One region of the Vibrio sp. SCP2 genome, then DNA from elsewhere that is predicted to be linked to it. Evidence: predicted binding sites of a transcription regulator. Region 1 holds the regulator's gene; each other region holds the start of a gene.

What was found. Region 1 encodes MetJ, which represses methionine synthesis genes. Its sites were predicted from a motif close to TTAGACNTNTANANGTCTAA; they were not measured.
Region 2: the regulator MetJ is predicted to act here: its motif matches at 5,648-5,667, upstream of metH (methionine synthase).
Region 3: the regulator MetJ is predicted to act here: its motif matches at 5,584-5,603, upstream of metK (methionine adenosyltransferase).

Annotation. Positions count from the first base shown of each region.
Region 1 covers NZ_JCAFVV010000012.1:68,234-75,788, reverse strand. The annotation lists gene AC5O63_RS20695 (bifunctional aspartate kinase/homoserine dehydrogenase II) at 1-2,276, opposite strand, end outside; gene AC5O63_RS20690 (O-succinylhomoserine (thiol)-lyase) at 2,276-3,442, opposite strand; gene metJ (met regulon transcriptional regulator MetJ) at 3,662-3,979, shown strand; gene AC5O63_RS20680 (malic enzyme-like NAD(P)-binding protein) at 4,084-5,361, opposite strand; gene rpmE (50S ribosomal protein L31) at 5,618-5,836, opposite strand; gene priA (primosomal protein N') at 6,120-7,555, shown strand, end outside.
Region 2 covers NZ_JCAFVV010000005.1:381-7,935, reverse strand. The annotation lists gene rapZ (RNase adapter RapZ) at 1-110, shown strand, start outside; gene AC5O63_RS14810 (HPr family phosphocarrier protein) at 114-392, shown strand; gene mgtE (magnesium transporter) at 504-1,859, shown strand; gene metH (methionine synthase) at 1,922-5,599, opposite strand; gene AC5O63_RS14795 (cation:proton antiporter) at 5,769-7,076, shown strand; gene AC5O63_RS14790 (hypothetical protein) at 7,281-7,457, shown strand.
Region 3 covers NZ_JCAFVV010000005.1:42,894-50,448, forward strand. The annotation lists gene AC5O63_RS15065 (YqgE/AlgH family protein) at 1-70, opposite strand, end outside; gene gshB (glutathione synthase) at 123-1,070, opposite strand; gene rsmE (16S rRNA (uracil(1498)-N(3))-methyltransferase) at 1,084-1,815, opposite strand; gene AC5O63_RS15080 (endonuclease) at 1,908-2,633, opposite strand; gene AC5O63_RS15085 (SprT family zinc-dependent metalloprotease) at 2,711-3,208, opposite strand; gene AC5O63_RS15090 (DUF2189 domain-containing protein) at 3,278-4,075, opposite strand; gene metK (methionine adenosyltransferase) at 4,347-5,501, opposite strand; gene tkt (transketolase) at 5,824-7,555, shown strand, end outside.

The DNA.
Region 1 (7,555 bases):
AGTAAGTTCGCTAGAGCATGCTCTTTGCTTAGCGCTTCAACACCTACCGTTGCAGTACCATTTTTCTCTAATCTTGCGACATAACGAAGCACTTTGTCTTCGCGCTGAGCTTTCTCAAGGCGCTCTGCGAGCAGTTCACTTAATAGCGCACTCTTATCAAGAAATTCATCTAGGGATAGCTCAGCGAGCTCTGTAGGTACCAAACTTTCAACTTTTACCGCTTCTGGTTCCAATGTAAGGCCTGACTCGCGCGCTAGGATGACTAGTTTACGCATAACGTCTGAACCGTCTAGGTCGCTGCGAGGGTCGGGCTCAGTTAAGCCTTGCTGCCACGCTAGGTCTACCAGCTCAGCAAAAGGAACGCTGCCATCGTATTGCTGGAATAGCCACGAGAGGGTGCCTGAGAAAATACCTGATAATGCGATAATGTCATCGCCGCTTTCTCGTAGGTCTCGAACTGTGTGGTTAATTGGCAGCCCTGCACCAACGGTAGCGTTGTAAAGCCAGTGACGATTGATCTTTGCGAAGGCGTCTTGAACCTGATGGTAGTATTGGCTAGAAGCTGACCCCGCGACTTTATTTGCCGAGATCAAGTGCATGCCTTGCTCCGCAATTTCTAAGTAGCGTTGGGCTAAGGTTTGACTGGCAGTCACATCCAACACAACAAGATCATCATAGCCTTGAATAGCACCGAGTTTTTCAATCCAGTCGTTTCCTTCGTGGCTAGTCGCTTCGTCATCGAAATGAACACCAACTTGGCTCGCATCAATTCCTTTCGGGTCGAACCAATAAGTTTGGCTATCGATCACAGCCACTAACTCAAAGTTCATGCCATGACGCTTTTCTAGCTCGCCCTTTTGCTCGGTGAACAGTTCTAACCAGCTTGAGCCTATATTGCCTTTACCACATAGGGCAATGGCGACACGTTTCTGGGCTTGGAACAATTGGCTATGAATAGCTTTAACTAAAGGCTTAGTATCGGTTGTGCGTAAAACGGCAACTAAGCTAAGCCCTGACAATGACTCGGAAATAAACTCGACAGGTGAAGACTTGAGTTGCTGGTAGAAACCATAGCAGTGGTTAGCATTCTTGGTTACGCCTGCTCCTACCGCCGCTACCATCGAATAACCTTCTTTAAGCTTAATCTCCGCTTCAATTGCTGCGTCTTGGAGATACTCTAAAGCGCCACCCACTATTTCACTTGTATAAGCGAGACGTAAGCAATGTTGGTCGGCTTGAGCCTCATAAGTCAGTGGTTCAAGCTGGGCTCGCTTGAGGCTTGCAAGTACCTCATTTTCGACTCGCTGGAAATCATGACCAGAGGTGAAATTGAGTTGAATTAATAGCACTTCATCTAGGGATGAGATGATTTTTGCGCCGCGACCAGAAGCAAGAACACGTTCAATGCGTGTAGAGCCTGATTCTGGTTGGTAGCTGCAACGAAGATGCAGATCCATCGCACTTTGAGCAACGGGCTGTAATGTACGGCTATGCAGTACAGGGGCAGCAAGTCTTGCAAGCTCACTGGCTTCATCTAAGCGTAATAGCGGCAGAAGACAGGCATCTGACACTAACCTTGGGTCTGCACTGTATACACCTGCTACGTCACTCCAGATGGTTACGCGTTTCGCTTCTGCCAGCGCGCCGATAACGGTTGCTGAATAGTCTGAACCATTACGCCCTAATAATACGGTATGACCTTGACTATCTTGAGCCATAAAGCCAGTGATCACCACTCTATGGTGAGCGTGTTGCACTAATACTTCTTTAGTTAACGGGTAAGAAGCACCAAAGTCGACTTCAGGTTGAGTGCCCGCTTCAGCACGTAAAAATGCGCGAGCATCCTGAGCTACGGCAGGCAATGAATGTTGATTGAGCAGCGCTGCCAATAGGCGTGAAGACCATACTTCGCCATGGCCTAAAACGGCTGCTTTCTCAGCTTCGTTAAGCGGATAAGTCAACTCGCCCAAGGTGCTGAACTCATCATTTAAAGTAGCGAGTAGCTGCTGTTTTACTTCTCCTTCAATAAGCGTTTCAATCAGCTCAGTTTGAAACTGGCGTAGTGCTTGAAGTTCTTCATGAGCAATACGGCCATCTTTATTGAGGGCTTCGAGAAATGCAATCAAACGGTTGGTCGTTTTACCTGCAGCTGAAACAACAATCAGATCTTCTGATTGTGAATATTCTTTTAAGATACCGACGACGCGGCGGTAGCATTCAGGATCGGCTAGGCTGCTTCCACCAAACTTATGGAGTTGACGTTGAGTAGTAGGCATTAGAAGGCTTCCTTAGCTTTTGCAAAAGCTTGTTCAAGGTCAGCAATTAAATCTTCTGCATCTTCAAGCCCAACCGACAGGCGCAGAAGTTGTTGGGAAACACCTGCCTCTGCAAGTGCTTCTTCACCCATCGCTCGGTGAGTCATTGAAGCAGGGTGACAGATTAGACTCTCTACACCGCCGAGAGATTCAGCAAGTGAGAAAAGCTCTAGTTCACCAACAAAGAATTTAAGTTGTGCAAAGCTACCCGCGAATTCGAAGCTGAGCATAGAACCAAAGCCTGTTTGCTGCTTTTTAGCAATCTCATGGCCTGGGTGCTCAGGCAGGCTAGGATGATAGATGTTACCGACTAAGTCTTGGGTCTGTAAGAAGTCTAAAATTTGGCGAGAGCTCTCCTCATGCACCTTCATACGCGCCCCCAGTGTACGGATGCCGCGCAACGTCATGTAGCTATCAAATGGTGTGCCTGTTGCACCAATACAGTTCCCCCACCAAGCAAGTTCTTCAGCGTGTTCTTCTGTTTTGGTAATGACAACACCGCCAATAACATCAGAGTGACCATTGATATACTTAGTGGTTGAGTGAATAACAAAGTCGGCGCCAAGGTCTAAAGGCTTTTGGAACACGGGTGTCAAAAAGGTATTGTCGACAGCCACTAGAGCACCAACTTGTTTGGCTTTCTCACATACATTTGCGATGTCGACGACACGAACTAACGGGTTAGATGGTGTTTCCAATAGAATCAGTTTAGGCTTTTTAGCTAGGGCCTCAGCAAAGGCTTGTTCGTTAGATTGATCAACAAATAGAACTTTGAAATCACCTTTATTTGCGCGGGTATTGAATAGACGGTAAGTACCACCGTAGCAATCGTGCGGTGCGACGATAAGGTCATCTGGGCCAAGGAAAGCGGATACCCATAGATTCAGTGCCGAAGTACCACAGTTGGTCACGACCGCGCCTTTACCTGACTCAAGTTCAAACAGAGCAGTTTCGAGTAGCCCGCGGTTTGGGTTGCCTGAGCGGGTGTAATCGTACTTTGGTACATCACCAAAGGCTGGGAAGCCATAATTTGTCGAGAGGTAAATAGGTGGAACAACTGCGTGATGTTGAGTGTCGGACTCGATACCAGTACGTACCGCGATTGTGGCTGGTTTGCGGGTGCTCATAAGTGTTTCCTTTCGAACTTTAGTGACTTCTATTTGGGAATACGCTATACCTTTATCTTGTTAGATATATGTTATTCCAATCCCATACCTTTCCACTTTACTTATCATTATTGTGGACGTCAACACTTCTAGACGTCTATATGTCTTTGCTTGTGGCTATAAATACCGCTAAAATTAGGGATTCTATTTTCAACCATAAAAAATAACGAAAGGTGCGCAATGGCAGATTGGAATGGCGAATACATTAGCCCATATGCTGAGCATGGAAAGAAAAGCGAACAAGTAAAGAAGATTACAGTTTCTATTCCATTGAAAGTATTAAAGGTTTTGACTGATGAGCGTACACGCCGCCAGATTAATAACCTGCGCCACGCAACAAACAGCGAGCTATTGTGTGAAGCTTTTTTGCATGCATATACCGGGCAGCCACTGCCGACTGATGAAGATTTACGTAAAGACCGCCCAGACGATCTCCCTGCTGAAGTGAAAAAACTGATGACAGAGATGGGAATTGAGTTCGAATCTTTCGACGAATAATAAAAATAGTCGCACCTAATTTTCGCACGCTGACGAAATTGAAATAAAAAAAACCGCTGTCTTAACAGCGGTTTTTTCGTTCTCGAAGAGACTATTTAGCCAATTTACTCGGCCATATAATTTTCTGGCATTTCAATGCGAGCAACACCTGAGTCAACAGCGGCCTGAGCAACGGCTTTAGCAACACGAGGCAATAGACGTGGATCCATTGGTTTTGGAATGATGTAACCAGGACCAAATGACAGTGCATCAACGCCAGCAGCTGCTAGGACTTCGGCTGGTACTTCTTCTTTCGCTAGTTGGCGAATAGCGTCTACCGCTGCCAGTTTCATCTCATCATTAATTTCACTTGCGCGCACGTCTAGCGCACCGCGGAAGATGAATGGGAAACACAGCACGTTGTTTACTTGGTTAGGGTAATCACTACGACCAGTACCCATGATCAGATCGTTACGTACTTCGTGAGCAAGTTCAGGTTTGATCTCTGGATCTGGGTTAGAACACGCAAAGACGACCGGTTTGTCTGCCATCAACTGAAGAGCTTCTGGTGAGAGTAGGTTAGGGCCTGATACACCAAGGAACAGGTCAGCACCTTCGATAACGTCTTCTAGTGTGCGCTTATCGGTGTTGTTGGCGAATAGCTGTTTGTATTCGTTAAGATCGTCACGACGAGTGTGGATAACACCTTTACGGTCAAGCATGTAGATTTTCTCACGCATCGCGCCACACTTAATCAGTAGCTCCATACATGCTACTGCTGCTGCACCTGCACCTAGACACACAATCGTTGCGTCTTCTAACTTCTTCCCTTGAAGTTCAATGGCATTAAGCATACCTGCCGCGGTAACAATCGCCGTACCGTGCTGGTCATCGTGGAAAACAGGTACATCACAACGCTCAATCAACTGCTTTTCGATTTCGAAACAGTCTGGCGCTTTGATGTCTTCTAGGTTAATACCGCCAAAAGTATCGGCGATGTTAGCAACGGTATCGACAAACTCTTCGATAGTACGGTGCTTTACTTCAATATCAATTGAATCTAAACCCGCAAAGCGTTTGAAAAGCAGAGACTTACCTTCCATTACAGGTTTAGATGCTAGAGGACCTAAATTGCCAAGACCAAGAATCGCCGTACCATTTGAGATAACAGCAACCATGTTGCCTTTTGATGTGTACTTGTAGACGTTGTCAGCGTTTTGTGCGATTTCACGTACAGGCTCTGCTACACCAGGGCTATAGGCTAGAGCAAGATCTTTAGCCGTTTCTGCTGGTGTTGTTAGTGCGACTGCAATTTTACCTGGAGTTGGGTAAGCATGATAATCCAAAGCTTGCTGACGAAACTGTTCTTCTGGGGATACTTCTTGGCGATTGTCGTCTGACATAGGTGTAGGTACTCATTAATAATTATATGGAATGGGGAAATCCATTCTAGAGTAACTAAGTCAAGCTGCCTAGGTCAGAATGCGAGCCGAAGCAATAAAAAGTAGTAAATGACTGGAGATAAGACCAGATGAACAGAGATATGGCTAGCGAATATTAAAATTAATAATAGATTACTCTGCAAAATGGATATTGCGTGAGTGACAGATAACAAAAAAGGACGCCTGAGCGTCCTTTTTAGATTCGGCTAAGAAGAAATTACTTCTTGCTTGATAGAGCACCGAAACGCTTGTTGAAGCGATCAACACGGCCGCCTGTATCAACGATACGTTGCTTACCAGTGTAGAATGGGTGACATTTGTCACATACGTCTAGGTGGATAGACTCTTTAGCTAGAGTTGAGTTGAACTCAAAAGAGTTACCGCAAGAACAAGTCGCTTTTACTGCTTTGTATTCTGGGTGGATACCAGCTTTCATGGGAGAACCTCTAAATATAGGCCGTGTCGCTATCCGATTCTAAGCCGGACACCACACGTAGTTAATAAAAAACCTTTTCGGATACCGCTGCTGTAAAGCTAGCCATATCACTAAGGCGCGATATAGTAATGAATACCTGACTTAGGATCAACCAGTTTAGACCCGAAATCGCTACTTTTTTAGCCTAAGTTATTCTTGATGCTTGAATCGCGCTCTCTTTCCACTGCTAGGCTTTTCCCTTAGACTAGCCTACGTAACCTCTCACTTAGCTGTATAGCCTATTATGCGACCAACAATTGCGCGCGTGGCATTGCCTGTGCCTCTCGACAAACAGTTTGATTATCAGATCCCTAACCACCTATTTCCTATCATAGGTGGGCGTGTCTCTGTCCCTTTTGGTCGTCAAACTCTGGTTGGCATTGTCACTGCGTTGGTAAATGAATCAGAATTCAGACTTGATAAGCTTAAGCCGATTAAGCACGTGTTGGATAACCAGCCTGTGTGGCCTGAAAAGCTCTACTCCTTGCTATTTTGGTGCAGTCAGTTTTACCAGTATCCGCTTGGTGACACTTTGTTTAATGCCATGCCAAGTGCGCTGCGAAAAGGTAAAGACGCTGATTTCGCGACGCTGGTGGAATGGCAGCTCACCGCGAGTGGTCGCGACCAACTGATGGCGGGTTTCGGCCGCGCGGTGAAACAAGCCAAAGTGATGCATATGCTGGAGTCAGGCTTGATTCCTCATCAACGTTTTGTCGATGAAGAGATCAGTTCATCTGTGCTAAAGACCTTAGCGGAAAAAGGCTGGATTGAATCGATAGAGAAAAGTCCAGTGATTCGTGAGTGGAAACATGACGTTGAAGCTGATGTCGATAAGCCAAAGCTAAACTCTGAGCAGGCGGTGGCGATTGCGACAGTGAATAGTAATGAAGGTTTCGCTTGTTACCTGTTAGAAGGGGTAACGGGATCTGGTAAAACGGAAGTGTACCTCAACCTGATTAAGCCTGTGCTTGAGCAAGGCAGGCAAGCGCTAGTTCTTGTGCCCGAGATAGGGTTAACGCCGCAAACCATTAATCGGTTTAGAAAACGTTTTAATGTCCCAGTTGAGGTGGTGCACTCTGGTTTAAATGATACAGAGCGACTTAACGCTTGGCTTAGCGCGCGTGATAACGCCGCTGGCATTGTGATTGGTACTCGCTCTGCGTTGCTTACGCCTTTTGTCAACCTTGGCATTATCATTGTTGATGAAGAGCATGATGCTTCGTATAAGCAGCAAGACAGTCTGCGCTACCATGCGCGTGATGTGGCGGTGATGCGTGCCAACAAAGAGCAGATCCCAATTGTACTGGGCTCAGCTACACCAGCTTTAGAAACTCTGCATAACGCCTTAAGTGGTAAGTACCATCATCTAGTGCTTTCTTCTCGCGCAGGAGCGGCGACGCCAACGACCAACAAAGTGCTAGATGTGAAAGGGCTATATCTAGAAAGTGGTCTTTCTGCGCCACTCATCGCTGAAATGCGCCGCCATTTAAAGGCAGGCAACCAAGTGATGCTGTTTTTAAACCGACGCGGCTTTTCTCCAGCGTTGATGTGTCATGAATGTGGTTGGATTGCGGAATGTAAGCGCTGTGATGCTTACTATACCTATCACCAGAACAGCAATGAAATTCGCTGCCACCACTGTGGCTCACAGCAACCGATTATTCATCAATGTCAGGGCTG
Region 2 (7,555 bases), on a different contig from region 1:
GAAAACATCGCTCCGTCTACCTTACTCAGCAAATCGGCGAATACTTTGCACAAATGGGGCATCAAGTTCAGATTCGTCACGCTTCACTAGAGAAAAACCATAAGGAATAGTTTATGCAGCAGCAAAGCCGTACTGTCTTAATCCAAAATCGTTTAGGTCTTCACGCTCGTGCTGCTGTAAAACTGGTCGAACTGGCTCAATCCTTTGATGCCATCCTTACCATTCAAAATCATGAAGGCAAAGAAGCGACAGCAGACAGCGTGATGGGACTGTTAATGCTCGAATCAGCGCAAGGCGAACATGTCACAATCAGCGCTGAAGGTAGCGATGCGCACCCTGCACTTGAAGCCGTTTGTCATCTTATTGAAGACAAGTTTGACGAAGACGAGTAATTCGCGACCAATTAGCACTAAATAACCCTCCTTCACAATAACTTATTAAATACATTCTAAAATTAAGTTACTATTCACAGCATTGTAAGCATAGAGAGTCAGGGGGAATGAATGGCAGAGCAAATAGAATTCGATCAAGCTCACCAAGCCCTCCAAGAAGTTACCGAAGCTCTAGAAAATGGTCGTTTTGTCCATGTCCGTCGCCAACTTCAGGACATGGAACCAGAAGATATTGCCCATCTCTTAGAAGCCTCTCCACGTAAAAGTCGTGAAGTCCTTTGGCAACTCACCGATCCGGAAGATTACGGTGAAATTCTTGATGAATTAAACGAAGACGTTAAAGATGATCTGGTGTCTAAGATGGCGCCGGAGATGCTTGCTGAAGCCACTGAAGGTATGGAAACGGATGACGTTGCTTACGTACTCCGAAGCCTTCCTGATGACGTCTCTCGCGAAGTTTTATCCCAAATGGATGCTGCTGAGCGTCTATTGGTTGAAACGGCCCTTTCTTATCCGGAAGACACGGCTGGTAGCTTGATGAACACTGACGTTATCACCATTCGTGGTGATGTCGACGTCGATGTTGTGCTTCGTTATTTGCGTATGAAAGGAGAGCTTCCTGAAGCCACCGATGCTTTGTACGTGATTGATGAAGAAAGCCGCCTGATTGGCGAACTGCCGATCACAACCCTTCTGACCACTCAGCCTGACGTTAAAATCAGCGATGTCATGGAAGATGCCGATGAAGCCATTGATGTCACCATGAGCGACTCTGATATTGCCAGCCTATTTGAGCGTCGTAACTGGGTCTCAGCACCTGTTATCGATGAGAACCAACACTTGGTCGGTCGCATCACTATCGATGACGTGGTCGATGTTATCCGTGAAGACGCTGAGCACTCCATGATGAGTATGGCGGGTATGGATGATGACGAAGATACTTTCGCCCCCGTAGTAAAATCAGCGCGTAAACGCAGTATATGGCTAGGTGCTAACGTTCTCGCCGCCCTTGCTGCCGCATCCGTATCAAACATGTTTGAAGCGACGCTTGACCAAATGGCGGCAATTGCTGTCTTGATGACCATAGTCCCTTCTATGGGCGGTGTGGCGGGTAACCAAACTGTCGCTCTTGTGATCCGTGGTTTAGCCCTTGGTCATATCGGTGATGCCAACAAACGTGAACTGCTGATGAAAGAGGCTGCAATCGGCCTGCTCAATGGCATCATGTGGGCATTGATTATTGGCGGTATCGTTGTCGCTTGGAAAGGAAATTGGATGTTAGGTGGCATTATTTCCGCCTCAATGCTGACCAATTTACTGGTCGCTGGTGTGGCTGGGGTAACCATCCCTATTCTGCTCAAGAAGATGAACATCGACCCTGCACTGGCAGGAGGCATGGCGCTCACAACCGTGACCGACGTTATCGGCCTATCTGTCTTCCTTGGCTTAGCAACCATCATGATTTAATCAGACTCTCAGAGACTAAAAAGCGCAGCTTATAAGCTGCGCTTTTTGTTGCTAATTTAGAACTAGTTAAGGTTTGGCCCTAACCATTTCTCTGCTTCAAGCATATCCCAACCTTTGCGATCCGCGTAGCTTTGCGCTTGATCCTGTTGGATCTGAGCGATCGCAAAGTAGCGGGAGTCTGGGTGAGAGAAATACCAACCGGAAACAGACGCGCCTGGCCACATCGCATAACTTGTCGTCAGTGACATATCGATGGTCTCTTCAACTTTAAGCAGCTCCCATAGAGAGCCTTTCTCAGTATGTTCAGGACAAGCAGGGTAACCCGGAGCAGGACGAATCCCCTGATATTTCTCACGGATCAACTCATCATTCGATAAGTTCTCATCGGCAGAATAGCCCCAGATGTCTTTACGTACCTGTTCATGTAAGTACTCGGCAAACGCTTCAGCTAAACGATCGGCCACCGCCTGAATCATGATGGCGTTATAGTCGTCACCGGCCGCTTTATATTGGTCAGCAAGTTCGCGCTCACCTATACCGCCCGTGACTGCAAACGCACCAATCCAGTCCTTCTTACCTGACTGTTTAGGAGCAATGTAATCTGATAAACAGTAGTTAAAGCCTTTTGGTTTCTCTGTTTGCTGACGCAGGTTATACAACACTTTGGCCACTTCTGTACGCGACTCATCGGTGTAAACTTCAATATCATCACCAACACTTGCAGCAGGGAACAGCGCACACATACCGCGAGCTTTAAGTAGCCCTTCTTTCTCTACTCGGTCTAGCAGATCATTGGCATCTTTAAATAGACGCTTCGCCTCTTCGCCGACTTCTTCATGGTCTAAGATCGTTGGGTACTTACCGACAAGCGACCAAGTCATAAAGAAAGGCGTCCAGTCAATGTAGTTACGCAATGTAGCAACATCAAAATCATCGAACACATGGACACCCAGCTTAGCAGGCTCTGGAGGCGTATAGCTCTCCCAGTCAATCGCCACTTTGTTAGCACGCGCTTGTTCAAGAGTCACAGGCTTAGTTCTTGGCTTCTTACGATTGTGTTGGTCACGAACACGGACGTAGTCAGCATCTAACTTCTCGACGAAAGCAGGACGCAGCTCATCTGACAGTAGTGAAGTACACACACCTACAGCTCTCGAAGCATTGTTTACATACACCACGGGATGTTTGTAGTTTTGCTCAATCTTAACCGCAGTGTGGGCTTTCGATGTCGTCGCGCCACCAATAAGCAGCGGCAAGTCAAAGTCGAGACGCTCCATCTCTTTTGCCACATGAACCATTTCATCCAATGAAGGAGTAATCAGGCCGGACAGACCAATAATATCGACATTCTCTTCTTTGGCGACTTTGAGGATCTGCTCACACGGCACCATTACACCAAGATCGATGATCTCGTAGTTATTACACTGTAGAACAACGCCAACAATGTTCTTACCAATATCATGAACATCACCTTTTACTGTCGCTAGCAGAATTTTACCGTTCGACGAACCCGCTTGCTTAGAGGCATTAATAAAAGGTTCTAAGTGAGCAACCGCCTGCTTCATCACGCGAGCTGACTTAACCACCTGAGGTAAGAACATCTTACCTTCGCCAAACAGGTCACCTACCACGTTCATGCCGTCCATTAGTGGACCTTCAATCACCTCTAACGGCTTGCTGGCATTAACTCGCGCCTCTTCGGTGTCTTCAACAATAAACTCGGTGATACCTTTAACTAGCGCATGCTCTAAACGCTTCTCAACTGACCAAGTACGCCATTCAAGCGCCGAGGCATCTTCTTCTTTTCCGACGCCTTTACCTGCATATTCAGCGGCAATATCGAGCAGTCGCTCCGTCCCATCATCGCGTCGGTTGAGAACGACATCTTCTACCGCTTCACGCAACTTGTCGGGTACGTTGTCGTAAATTTCAAGCTGACCTGCGTTAACGATGCCCATGTCCATACCGTTCTTGAAACAGTGGTATAAGAACACCGCGTGAATCGCTTCGCGGACGTAGTTATTGCCGCGGAATGAGAACGAAACGTTCGAGACACCGCCAGAGATCATTGCGTAAGGTAGGTCACGCTTGATGTCCGCAACCGCTTCAATAAAGTCTACTGCATAGTTGTTATGTTCTTCGATACCAGTGGCAACAGCAAAAATGTTCGGGTCGAAGATGATATCTTCAGGTGGGAAACCAATTTCATCAACCAAGATATTGTAGGCATTAGTACAGATTTCCAGTTTTCGTTCACGCGTTTCTGCCTGACCAACTTCATCAAACGCCATCACGATAACAGCCGCACCATAGCGACGAATCAGCTTAGCTTGCTCAACAAACTTCTCTTTACCTTCCTTGAGTGAGATGGAATTCACGATGCCTTTACCCTGAATACACTTCAAGCCAGCTTCGATAACCTCCCACTTAGAGGAGTCGACCATGATAGGCACTTTGGAAATTTCTGGCTCAGAGGCACACAGGTTGAGGAAACGCACCATACATGCTTCAGCATCAAGCATGCCTTCATCCATGTTGATATCGATGATTTGCGCACCATTCTCGACTTGCTGGCGTGCAACCTCTAACGCCTCATCATAAAGCTCTTCTTTGATCAGACGTTTAAAGCGCGCAGAACCCGTTACGTTAGTTCGTTCACCAACGTTAACAAACAGGGTTTCTTTTTCAATCGTAAGTGGTTCAAGACCAGATAGACGACAAGCCGTAATAAGCTCTGGTAATGCGCGCGGTTTTACTCCTTCTACCGCGATAGCCATTTGGCGGATATGCTCTGGAGTCGTACCACAACAACCGCCAATCAGGTTTAAGAAACCACTCTCAGCCCACTCTTTAACATGCACCGCCATATCTTCAGGTGATAAATCATACTCACCAAAGGCGTTAGGTAAACCCGCATTAGGGTGAGTCGAAACAAATGTCTCTGAGATACGTGAGAGCTCTTCTACATACGGACGTAGCTCGTCAGGGCCAAGCGCACAGTTCAAACCAAATGAGATTGGATTAACGTGACGAAGGGAGTTGTAGAAAGCTTCGGTTGTTTGACCGGAAAGCGTTCGACCTGACGCATCGGTAATGGTGCCCGATATCATCACTGGCAGTTTGAGTCCCAATTCTTCAAATACAGTTTCAACTGCAAAGGCACACGCTTTAGCGTTCAAAGTATCGAAGATGGTCTCAATCAAAATTAAATCTGAGCCACCTTTGATCAGAGCGCGCGTCGACTCTGAATACGCTTCGACAAGCTCATCAAAGCTAACGTTTCGATAACCAGGATCGTTTACATCAGGTGAAATAGAACATGTGCGGTTAGTTGGGCCCAATACACCTGCAACGTAACGAGGTTTTTCTGGCGTTTTTGCCGTCCACTCATCAGCCGCTTCACGTGCGAGTTTGGCAGCAGCGAAGTTGATCTCTTCGCTTAGGCTTTCCATTTCATAGTCAGCCATTGCAATAGTGGTTGCGTTGAAGGTGTTGGTTTCGAGGATATCTGCACCTGCTTCTAGATAAGCAGAATGGATATCTTTAATAAGTTGAGGCTGAGAAAGAACAAGTAAGTCGTTGTTGCCTTTTAAATCGCAATGCCAGTCAGCAAAGCGCTCACCTCGATAGTCTTGCTCTTCTAGTTTGTAATCTTGAATCATGGTGCCCATACCACCATCGATCAGCAAGATACGTTGTTTTAATTGAGCTTCAATCTGTTGCCTTACATTACTTCCCACGGTACAGCCTCATTCCTTTAGTTATCACTCCATCCTATCACACATTAAAAAGGAGTCTAGACGTCTAAAAGACTTAATTGATGACTTAGTTATGACAAAAAAATGTTTGCTATTTGTACATAGTAGGCAGAAAATTCCCATTCATAATTTGTTACATGTTGAGATTCTAATGTCGGTCTATTACACGCTCTGTTTCCTATCAGCTGCCGCTATGTTGATTGCGTTTGTAAACAGCAAGATAGGTAAAATGCAAACCACCATCGCGATTACTGCAGGCTCGATGATGCTGTCGCTGTTGATTCTTGTAGCAGGTCAAAACGATTGGTTTCATTTAACAGAAATCGCTTCAAACACAGTGGCGAGCATTAACTTTGAAGATTTCCTACTAAAAGGGATATTGGGTTTTCTTCTCTTTGCCGGTGGTCTTGGTATCAAACTGCCCAACCTCAAAGATCAAAAATGGGAGATCACTGCCTTAGCTCTGGGCGCGACTCTATTCTCGACTTTCTTTATTGGCTTTGTCCTTTATGGTTTCTGTCAGTTTATCGGCATTCAGTTCGACCTAGTCTACTGCTTACTGTTTGGTGCACTTATCTCACCAACCGATCCAATTGCTGTACTGGCCATCGTTAAAAAGCTCGACGCTCCTAAACGAATCTCAACTCAAATCGAAGGTGAATCTCTATTTAACGATGGCTTTGGTCTCGTTATCTTTGTCACTATCTTTACCATCGCCTTTGGTACCGAAGCTCCTACCGTCGGCAGTGTTACTATGCTGTTTATCCAAGAAGCGCTTGGCGGCATCTTATATGGTTTTGCTTTAGGGTTACTGTTCCACTATTTAATCAGTGCTACCGACGATCACTCAATGGAGCTCCTACTAACCATAGGTATACCAACAGCAGGCTATGCCTTCGCCGAAGTTCTGCATGTTTCTGGACCATTAGCTATGGTCGTATCTGGCATTATGATTGGTAACTGGACCAGATTTATTGGTTTCTCCAAAGAGAGTGAAGATCACCTCGATCACTTCTGGGAACTCGTTGACGAATTCCTTAACGGTGTCCTATTCCTGTTGATTGGTATGTCGATGCTACTATTTGAATTCCATAAGGAAGACTGGATTCTAATGGCTTTCTCAGTACCTCTAGTCTTATCAGCCCGCTACCTCAGTGTTTTCTTGTCTTACATTGGCTTTAAGCGCTTTCGTCAATATAACCCTTGGTCAGTCAAGATTCTTACTTGGGGTGGGTTAAGAGGCGGATTGGCATTAGCCATGGCGCTGTCAATTCCATCTGGTATCTGGGTTATTCAAGATAAACTGATCGATGTAAAAGAGATTGTCCTAGTCATGACCTACTCAGTAGTAGTGTTCTCAATCTTAATTCAAGGCTCTACCATTACGCCAATGATCGAAAAAGCTAAGCTTGCCCAAAAAGAGATGGACTCTGAAAATAGAGAAGCAGAGCAAGAATAGGGGTTGGAAACATCTATAACGCAAAGGCAGCTAACCAAGCTGCCTTTTTAGTATCTAAAGCTTTTGGATCATAGGTAACCTAAAGCTATTTTTGAGCATTTTCCGTAACAGGTTTCATCATCGATTTACGCAGCTTGATGACAATAATGCTTGAAAGTGCAGTGATGCAGCCATGATCCCCGCTGTGAAGTAACAGGTGTCGCAATGATAGAAGAGCAGCAGCTATGTTGGACAACGATACTAGGATGCGGAAACGGACTTCGTCGTGCAGAAAACTGGAAAACTGGAAAACTGGAAAACTGGAAAACTGGAAAACTGGAAAACTGGAAAGTTTTTGAGGGTTGGCATATCGTGTCAAACCTTATTGTTTTCAATACATAACGTTGTCATCCCCGAGAGCGAGGCACGAGCGAGTTGGGGATCTCTTACAGCAAGCCGAAGGCTCTATGAGATTCCCTACTCCTTCCTTCGTCAGTCTA
Region 3 (7,555 bases), on a different contig from region 1:
TAACACTGCGCTGGAAGTAGGGGTCTTTCATCCCCGGCATTGCCACTAAAAAATGGTTGGTTAAATTCATAAAGACTCCCACTTACAAAAGAAGGGCAACCAATAGCGTTGCCCAAATATGATTAGGCCTTTAAGCGGCGCTCAATGGCATCCATTAGCTTGCCTGTAATTGACACATCGAATGCAGCCTCGATTTCACGAATACATGTTGGGCTTGTTACATTGATTTCTGTCAGCTTGTCACCAATAACGTCGAGACCAACAAAGATCAGTCCTTTTTCTTTAAGTGTAGGCGCTACAGCCTCAGCGATCTTTTTATCTGTCTCACTAAGTGGTCGAGCTTCACCTGTGCCACCTGCCGCTAAGTTACCGCGAGTTTCACCTTTGGCTGGAATTCGCGCTAAGCAGTAAGGCATTGGTTCGCCGTCAACGACAAGAATACGCTTGTCGCCGTTGCTGATATCAGGAACGAAAGTCTGTGCCATTGCGTAGTTTTGACCATGATTGGTCAAGGTTTCAATGATCACCGAAACGTTAGGATCGTTCTCTTTAACGCGGAAGATCGAAGCGCCACCCATGCCATCAAGAGGTTTTAGGATCACATCACCGTGCTCTTCACGGAAAGCTTTAATCTTATCTGCTTTACGCGTCACAATCGTGGTCGGAGTGAGCTCAGGGAACCAAGCCGTGAATAGCTTTTCATTACAGTCACGTAGGCTTTGCGGTTTGTTGACGATCAATGTGCCTTGCTCTTCAGCGCGCTCTAGAATGTATGTCGCGTAGATGTACTCAGTATCAAACGGAGGATCTTTACGCATCAAAACGGCATCTAACTCAGACAGTTCAATAGTTTGCTCCGACTTGAACTCATACCAACCGTTTGGATCTTCTTTAAGTTCAACAACTTTGGTATCTGCAATAGCTACACCTTGATCTAGATGTAGGTCGTGCATTTCCATGTAGTGAATTTCGTAGCCGCGGCGCTGCGCTTCAAGCATCATGGCAAAGCTAGAGTCTTTTTTGATGTTAATGGACGAGATTGGGTCCATTACGATACCTAATTTGATCATGTATTTTCTCCGTTTAACCAAGATCGCCGAAACGAACTTGCAAGGCTGTAATTGCAGTGAGAGCCGCTGTTTCTGTACGTAATACGCGTGGGCCAAGCAGCGTCTCTTCAAATTTGTATTCTTCAGTCATGCCGATTTCTTCTACGGATAGCCCGCCTTCAGGGCCAATCAACAGACGCACTTTTTCAACTGGTGCGGGTAGGGTATTGATTGAGTATTTTGCGCGAGGATGAAGATTGAGTTTCAAGCCGTCATACTTTTCAGCACACCACTCTTCAAGCGGCATAATTGGGCGAATTTCAGGTACGGTGTTACGTCCGCATTGCTCGCAAGCACTAATAGCAATTTTTTGCCATTGAGCGAGCTTTTTTTCAAAACGCTTTTGATCAAGCTTAACGCCACAACGTTCTGATATGAGGGGAGTAATGGTGTTTACACCCAGCTCAACCGATTTTTGAATGGTGAACTCCATTTTGTCACCACGTGAAATGACTTGACCAAGGTGTAGGTCGAGCGGTGATTCAGAGCTACGTTCGATACGCTCCGTGACGTCGACTTCTACTGATTTCTTCGACACATTCGCAATGGTTGCTGGAAACTCAGCCCCACTACCATCAAACAGTAAAATATCTTGTCCTTCCTTCATGCGCAGCACGCGACCGATATGGCCAGCAGCGTCATCACTGAGCATCAAAGAGCCTAACTGAGAAATGGCTTCTGGGTGGTAAATTCGTGGGATTCGCATGGTGTCTCGATTTCCAGCAAGAGATTTGAAGTTCTCTCTAACATGGATGCTTTAGGTTTAAAAAACAAGGGTTAGAAAGAGTTTCCAATAAATTACCAGAAACTCTTTTGAGCTAATTTATAACGCTGGCAAGCTTGATACACAAATGGGTTGTGATTACCTTGAACCTTGAAGATACGTTGTTCACGCTCGCATTCCCAAAGGTCGACGGGGAATTGCTTGTTCCATGCGTTCATTAACTGTGTTTGCTGCTTAGAGAGGCGAAAGCCATACTCTTGGCTCATGTACAGATAAGTACGGGCAATGGAACCTTTAGCGCGATCCGGTGGCATCACCTTACGCTGCTTAAAGTTGACCTGCATCTCACAGCGACCATAGCTTACGCCATCGACACCATTCCACTGACTGAAGTTATAGTTAGAACGGTCTCCGTTAACTTCACCAATCGCAGGAGTCAGGTTGTGTAAATCAGCTTCCATCATACGGAAGGCTTTATCATTCTTAGTGCAGTTCTTACGTCCACCATTTTGCCAGCATTGACGTTGGTGACCAAACTGCCAAGCCGGAACAACATGTTCCCATTCAATGCGTGACGCTCGTTTTTGCTGTTTACGAACCTGATAACCACATGACTCTAAGTCAGGAACTCCTTTGCGACCTTGCCATGAAATATTGCAGCCGCAATAAAAACTGGTTGGATGGTCAGCGTATATCTTTACTGCTTCTTTTTTGGCCTTAGAGAAAGATGAAGGGGGCGCTGAATGTACAACAGCAGTGCACAACAAGCCGATAGCAGATAACCACAGAGATTTGTTCATGATTAAGTGTTAGAAAAGTAGTAATAACTGCAGTTTAACACGCAAATCTAGCTATAAATTAATGACGCTCTACTTAATTATGACAGTTGCTTGCCGGTAAAGTTGAGTGGTTGCTGGCACTGCTGGCAGCGATAACTTGCTTGATTACGTAATACTTTATTATGGCGACGAATGGATAACGGATAAGTGCTACAGCCACAGTCGTACTCAAAGGTTTTCCCTTGCACTGATGTTGTTTCGAAGCTGTGGGTGGTGCGGGCTGGCACGTTAAATACTGATTCCATGACCCCTTGCCACTCTTTACCATGTGGTCGAACGCGGCCATAGACTTGGTAGGTAATCAGATGAGCAACTTCATGAGGAATAACTTCCGCTAAAAATGCCTGCTGATTCTCTGTGAACAAAACTGGGTTGAGGCGAATCTCATTCAGTTGCAAGTAGGCTTTACCCGCCGCTTTGCCGCGTAGATTGAAGCTCAATTGCGGGAGAGGAAATGAGCGCTTAAATGTATGTGAGGCGATCTGGATGCAGTCAGCCATGACCTTTTTTGCTCGGTATTCAAGTTCCAAGTCCAACGCACACTCCAAATAAAACGCCTCTATAATTAGAGGCGAATCATATACTGGTTCAGCGTAGAGCGCGACTTATGGGTGATGCTTTTTCTTGATCGTTTCGTGATAAGCGTGCCAAGTACCATAACCAAGAATTGGCATGGTAAACAGCATTCCGATTCCATAGGTCGCAAAGCCGACGAGAATACCGCCACAAATGAGTGCTGCCCAGACAATCATGGCTGGTATATTCGATTTCACTGCATTAAAGCTTGAGAAAACTGCAGTCATCATATCAACGCGACGTTCCATCATTAATGGAATGGAAAACGCTGAGATACTGAATACGACACATGCTAGAACGAAACCGACCAGTGAACCTATGACTAAGAAAGGCATAAATTCTGTTAGCGGCGCACCTTGGACGGATGGATATAGAGCGTGTAGAAGTGCTGCTATTCTCATCCAGAAGATCATACATACCGCTAGCAACACGGCAAATGCCCATTGGGAAGTGGAGTTACGGCCAATTGCTTTCATTGAGTGAAGTAGGCTCGCGTGGTGGCCTTTTTCTCTTTCCCAGCTCGCATCATAAAGACCAAGTGCCAAGAAAGGACCAATAAGCATATAGACAACGAGACTTGGCATCACGACTAAGTGAGTGCCCTGCCATTGGACAAGTAAAACAATACCTATCGCGGCGGCCATAAAGCACAAACCGTAAAAGGCGCTGATAAGTGGCATACGGACAAAGTCATGCAGACCGAGCGACAACCAGTGGAACGGGGCAGAAATACTGACCTGATTACACGGAATCGTGCGGGCGTATTCTGAGTCTTTGACTTCTTTGTTCTTGTCATCGAAGTCGTGTGGATTCACCGTACGAGGCATACATCCTCCTTGATCGATTCTCTACCTACACTGTGCTCTTGAGCGACAGTGAACGAAACTCGATGCCCGGCTTGGCGACCTCTAATAATGTAAGCGGCGCATCAGTTAAACAGTTTACGAAGCAAAGTCGTTATGCGATTTGTTCGTTAACATATTTTTAACTATTGACCGCATGGCAAAAAAATACAAATTTCTTGATGTTTTTTTGCGCATAAAAAAAGAACGTCTGGTAATCCAGACGTTCTTAATATTTTTATAGTGTAATCAAAGATTACTTCAGACCAGCGAACTCGCGCAGTAGAGCGGCTTTATCTGTCGCTTCCCATGGGAACTCTTCGCGACCGAAGTGGCCGTATGCCGCAGTTTTCTTGTAGATAGGCTGAAGCAGGTTCAGCATCTCTTGCAGGCCGTATGGGCGAAGGTCGAAGTTTTGACGAACTGCTTCAACAATAACGTCTTGCGATACTTTTTCAGTACCGAAGGTTTCAACCATGATAGACGTTGGATCTGCAACACCGATCGCGTAAGAAAGTTGGATTTCACAACGATCCGCTAGACCAGCAGCAACGATGTTTTTCGCAACGTAGCGTGCTGCGTATGCTGCAGAACGGTCAACTTTTGATGGATCTTTACCAGAGAAAGCACCACCACCGTGACGAGCCGCACCGCCGTAGGTATCAACGATGATCTTACGACCAGTTAGACCACAGTCACCCATAGGACCACCGATTACAAAACGACCGGTTGGGTTGATGAAGAAGTTTGTCTCTTTGTTGATCCACTCAGAAGGCAGTACAGGTTTGATGATCTCTTCCATAACTGCTTCACGTAGGTCAGGAGTCGAGATTGAATCACAGTGCTGGGTAGAAAGAACAACTGCATCAATACCAACGATCTTACCTTGGTCGTACTGGAAAGTTACCTGAGATTTAGCGTCAGGGCGTAACCATGGCAGTGTACCGTTTTTACGTACTTCAGCTTGCTTCTGAACAAGAAGGTGAGAGTAAGTAATCGGAGCTGGCATTAGGATGTCAGTTTCGTTGGTTGCGTAACCGAACATGATACCTTGGTCACCAGCGCCTTGCTCTTTAGGGTCAGCTTTATCAACGCCTTGGTTGATGTCTGGTGATTGCTTACCGATTGTGTTTAGAACCGCACAAGAGTCAGCATCGAAACCCATGTCAGAGTGAACGTAACCAATTTCACGAACCGTCTGGCGAGTTAGCTCTTCAATATCAACCCATGCTGAAGTTGTGATTTCACCACCAACCATCACCATGCCGGTTTTTACGTAAGTTTCACAAGCAACACGTGCTTTTGGGTCTTGCTCTAGAATCGCATCAAGGACTGCATCAGAAATTTGGTCTGCAATTTTATCTGGATGACCTTCTGAAACAGACTCAGAAGTAAACAGGTGCTTAGCCATGTGAGCTCCACTTTAAATTTTTAGAGAGCGCTCCGTTATCAAAAGGGGAGCACTAATAAATAATACTGATATCTGTAGGTGTATCTACATCTAGACGTCTATTTTAGTTTTGAATGCTCGGATTACAAGCTCTTTTTTGTTATTTACTAAAACCAAACGTTTGCGTTAATCGGTCGAAATATTAGTAACTTTTATCGATTTGTTGCGAAAGCGAGGAAATTTGTGAGCTTTTGTCTTGGAAAACGATTGCAGTGCTGGTGGTGCTTTGAGAGAATTATCGCTCATTTTATATTTGATTCGCTTAATGCATTCAGGAGCTGACATGTCTTCTCGTCAACATCTCGCTAACGCAATTCGTGCTCTAAGCATGGATGGAGTTCAACAAGCTAACTCTGGTCACCCAGGTGCACCTATGGGTATGGCTGATATCGCTGAAGTTCTTTGGCGTTCTCACCTAAACCACAACCCTTCAAACCCTGAGTGGGCTGACCGCGACCGTTTCGTTCTTTCAAACGGCCACGGCTCTATGCTGATTTACTCTTTGCTACACCTTTCTGGTTATGAGCTATCAATTGACGATTTGAAAAACTTCCGTCAGCTACACTCTAAGACTCCAGGTCACCCAGAGTATGGTTATGCACCAGGTGTTGAAACTACAACGGGTCCTCTAGGTCAAGGTATCACTAACGCTGTTGGTATGGCGCTAGCTGAGAAGACACTTGCAGCACAGTTCAACAAAGAAGGCCACGACATCGTTGACCACTTCACTTATGCATTCATGGGTGACGGCTGTCTGATGGAAGGTATCTCGCACGAAGCATGTTCTCTAGCAGGTACGCTAGGTCTTGGTAAGCTTATCGCGTTCTGGGATGACAACGGCATTTCTATCGACGGTGAAGTAGAAGGTTGGTTCTCTGACGACACACCTAAGCGTTTTGAAGCGTACGGCTGGCACGTAATCCCTGCAGTAGATGGTCACGATCCAGAAGCGATCAATGCCGCTATTGTTGCAGCGAAAGCTGACCCACGCCCAACTCTAATCTGTACTAAGACTATCATCGGTTTTGGTTCTCCAAACAAATCAGGTTCACACGACTGTCACGGTGCTCCACTAGGTGCTGAAGAAATCGCAGCAACTCGCAAAGAACTTGGTTGGGAACATGGTCCATTTGAAATCCCAGCAGACATCTATGCAGAGTGGGATGCGAAAGAAGCAGGCGCAGCTAAGGAAGCAGCGTGGAACGCTAAGTTTGATACATACGCAGCAGCTTACCCAGCTGAAGCGGCTGAGCTCAAACGTCGCCTAAACGGTGAACTACCTGCCGAGTGGGAAGAGAAAGCCAATGCAATTATTGCTGATCTTCAAGCTAACCCTGCCAACATTGCATCACGTAAAGCGTCGCAAAACGCACTAGAAGCGTTCGGTGCTATGCTCCCTGAATTCTTAGGTGGCTCTGCTGACCTTGCACCTTCTAACCTAACTATGTGGTCTGGTTCTAAGTCGGTTTCTGCTGAAGATGCAGCGGGTAACTACATCCACTACGGTGTACGTGAATTCGGTATGACAGCGATCATGAACGGTATTGCACTACACGGTGGTTTCGTACCATACGGTGCAACTTTCCTAATGTTCATGGAATACGCGCGTAACGCGATGCGTATGGCTGCGCTGATGAAAGTTCAGAACATCCAAGTTTACACGCACGACTCTATTGGTCTTGGCGAAGATGGCCCAACTCACCAACCAGTTGAGCAAATGGCATCGCTACGTCTAACGCCAAACATGAGCACATGGCGTCCATGTGACCAAGTGGAATCTGCAGTAGCTTGGAAACTGGCTATCGAGCGTAAAGACGGTCCAACGTCTCTAATCTTCTCTCGTCAAAACCTTGCACAGCAAGAGCGTAACGAAGAGCAAGTTGCAAACATCGCTCGCGGTGGTTACATCCTGAAAGATTGTGCAGGCAAGCCAGAGCTAATCCTTATCGCTACAGGTTCTGAAGTTGAGCTAGCAGTAGAAGCAGCAGCGCAACTAACGGCTGAAGGTAAGAAGG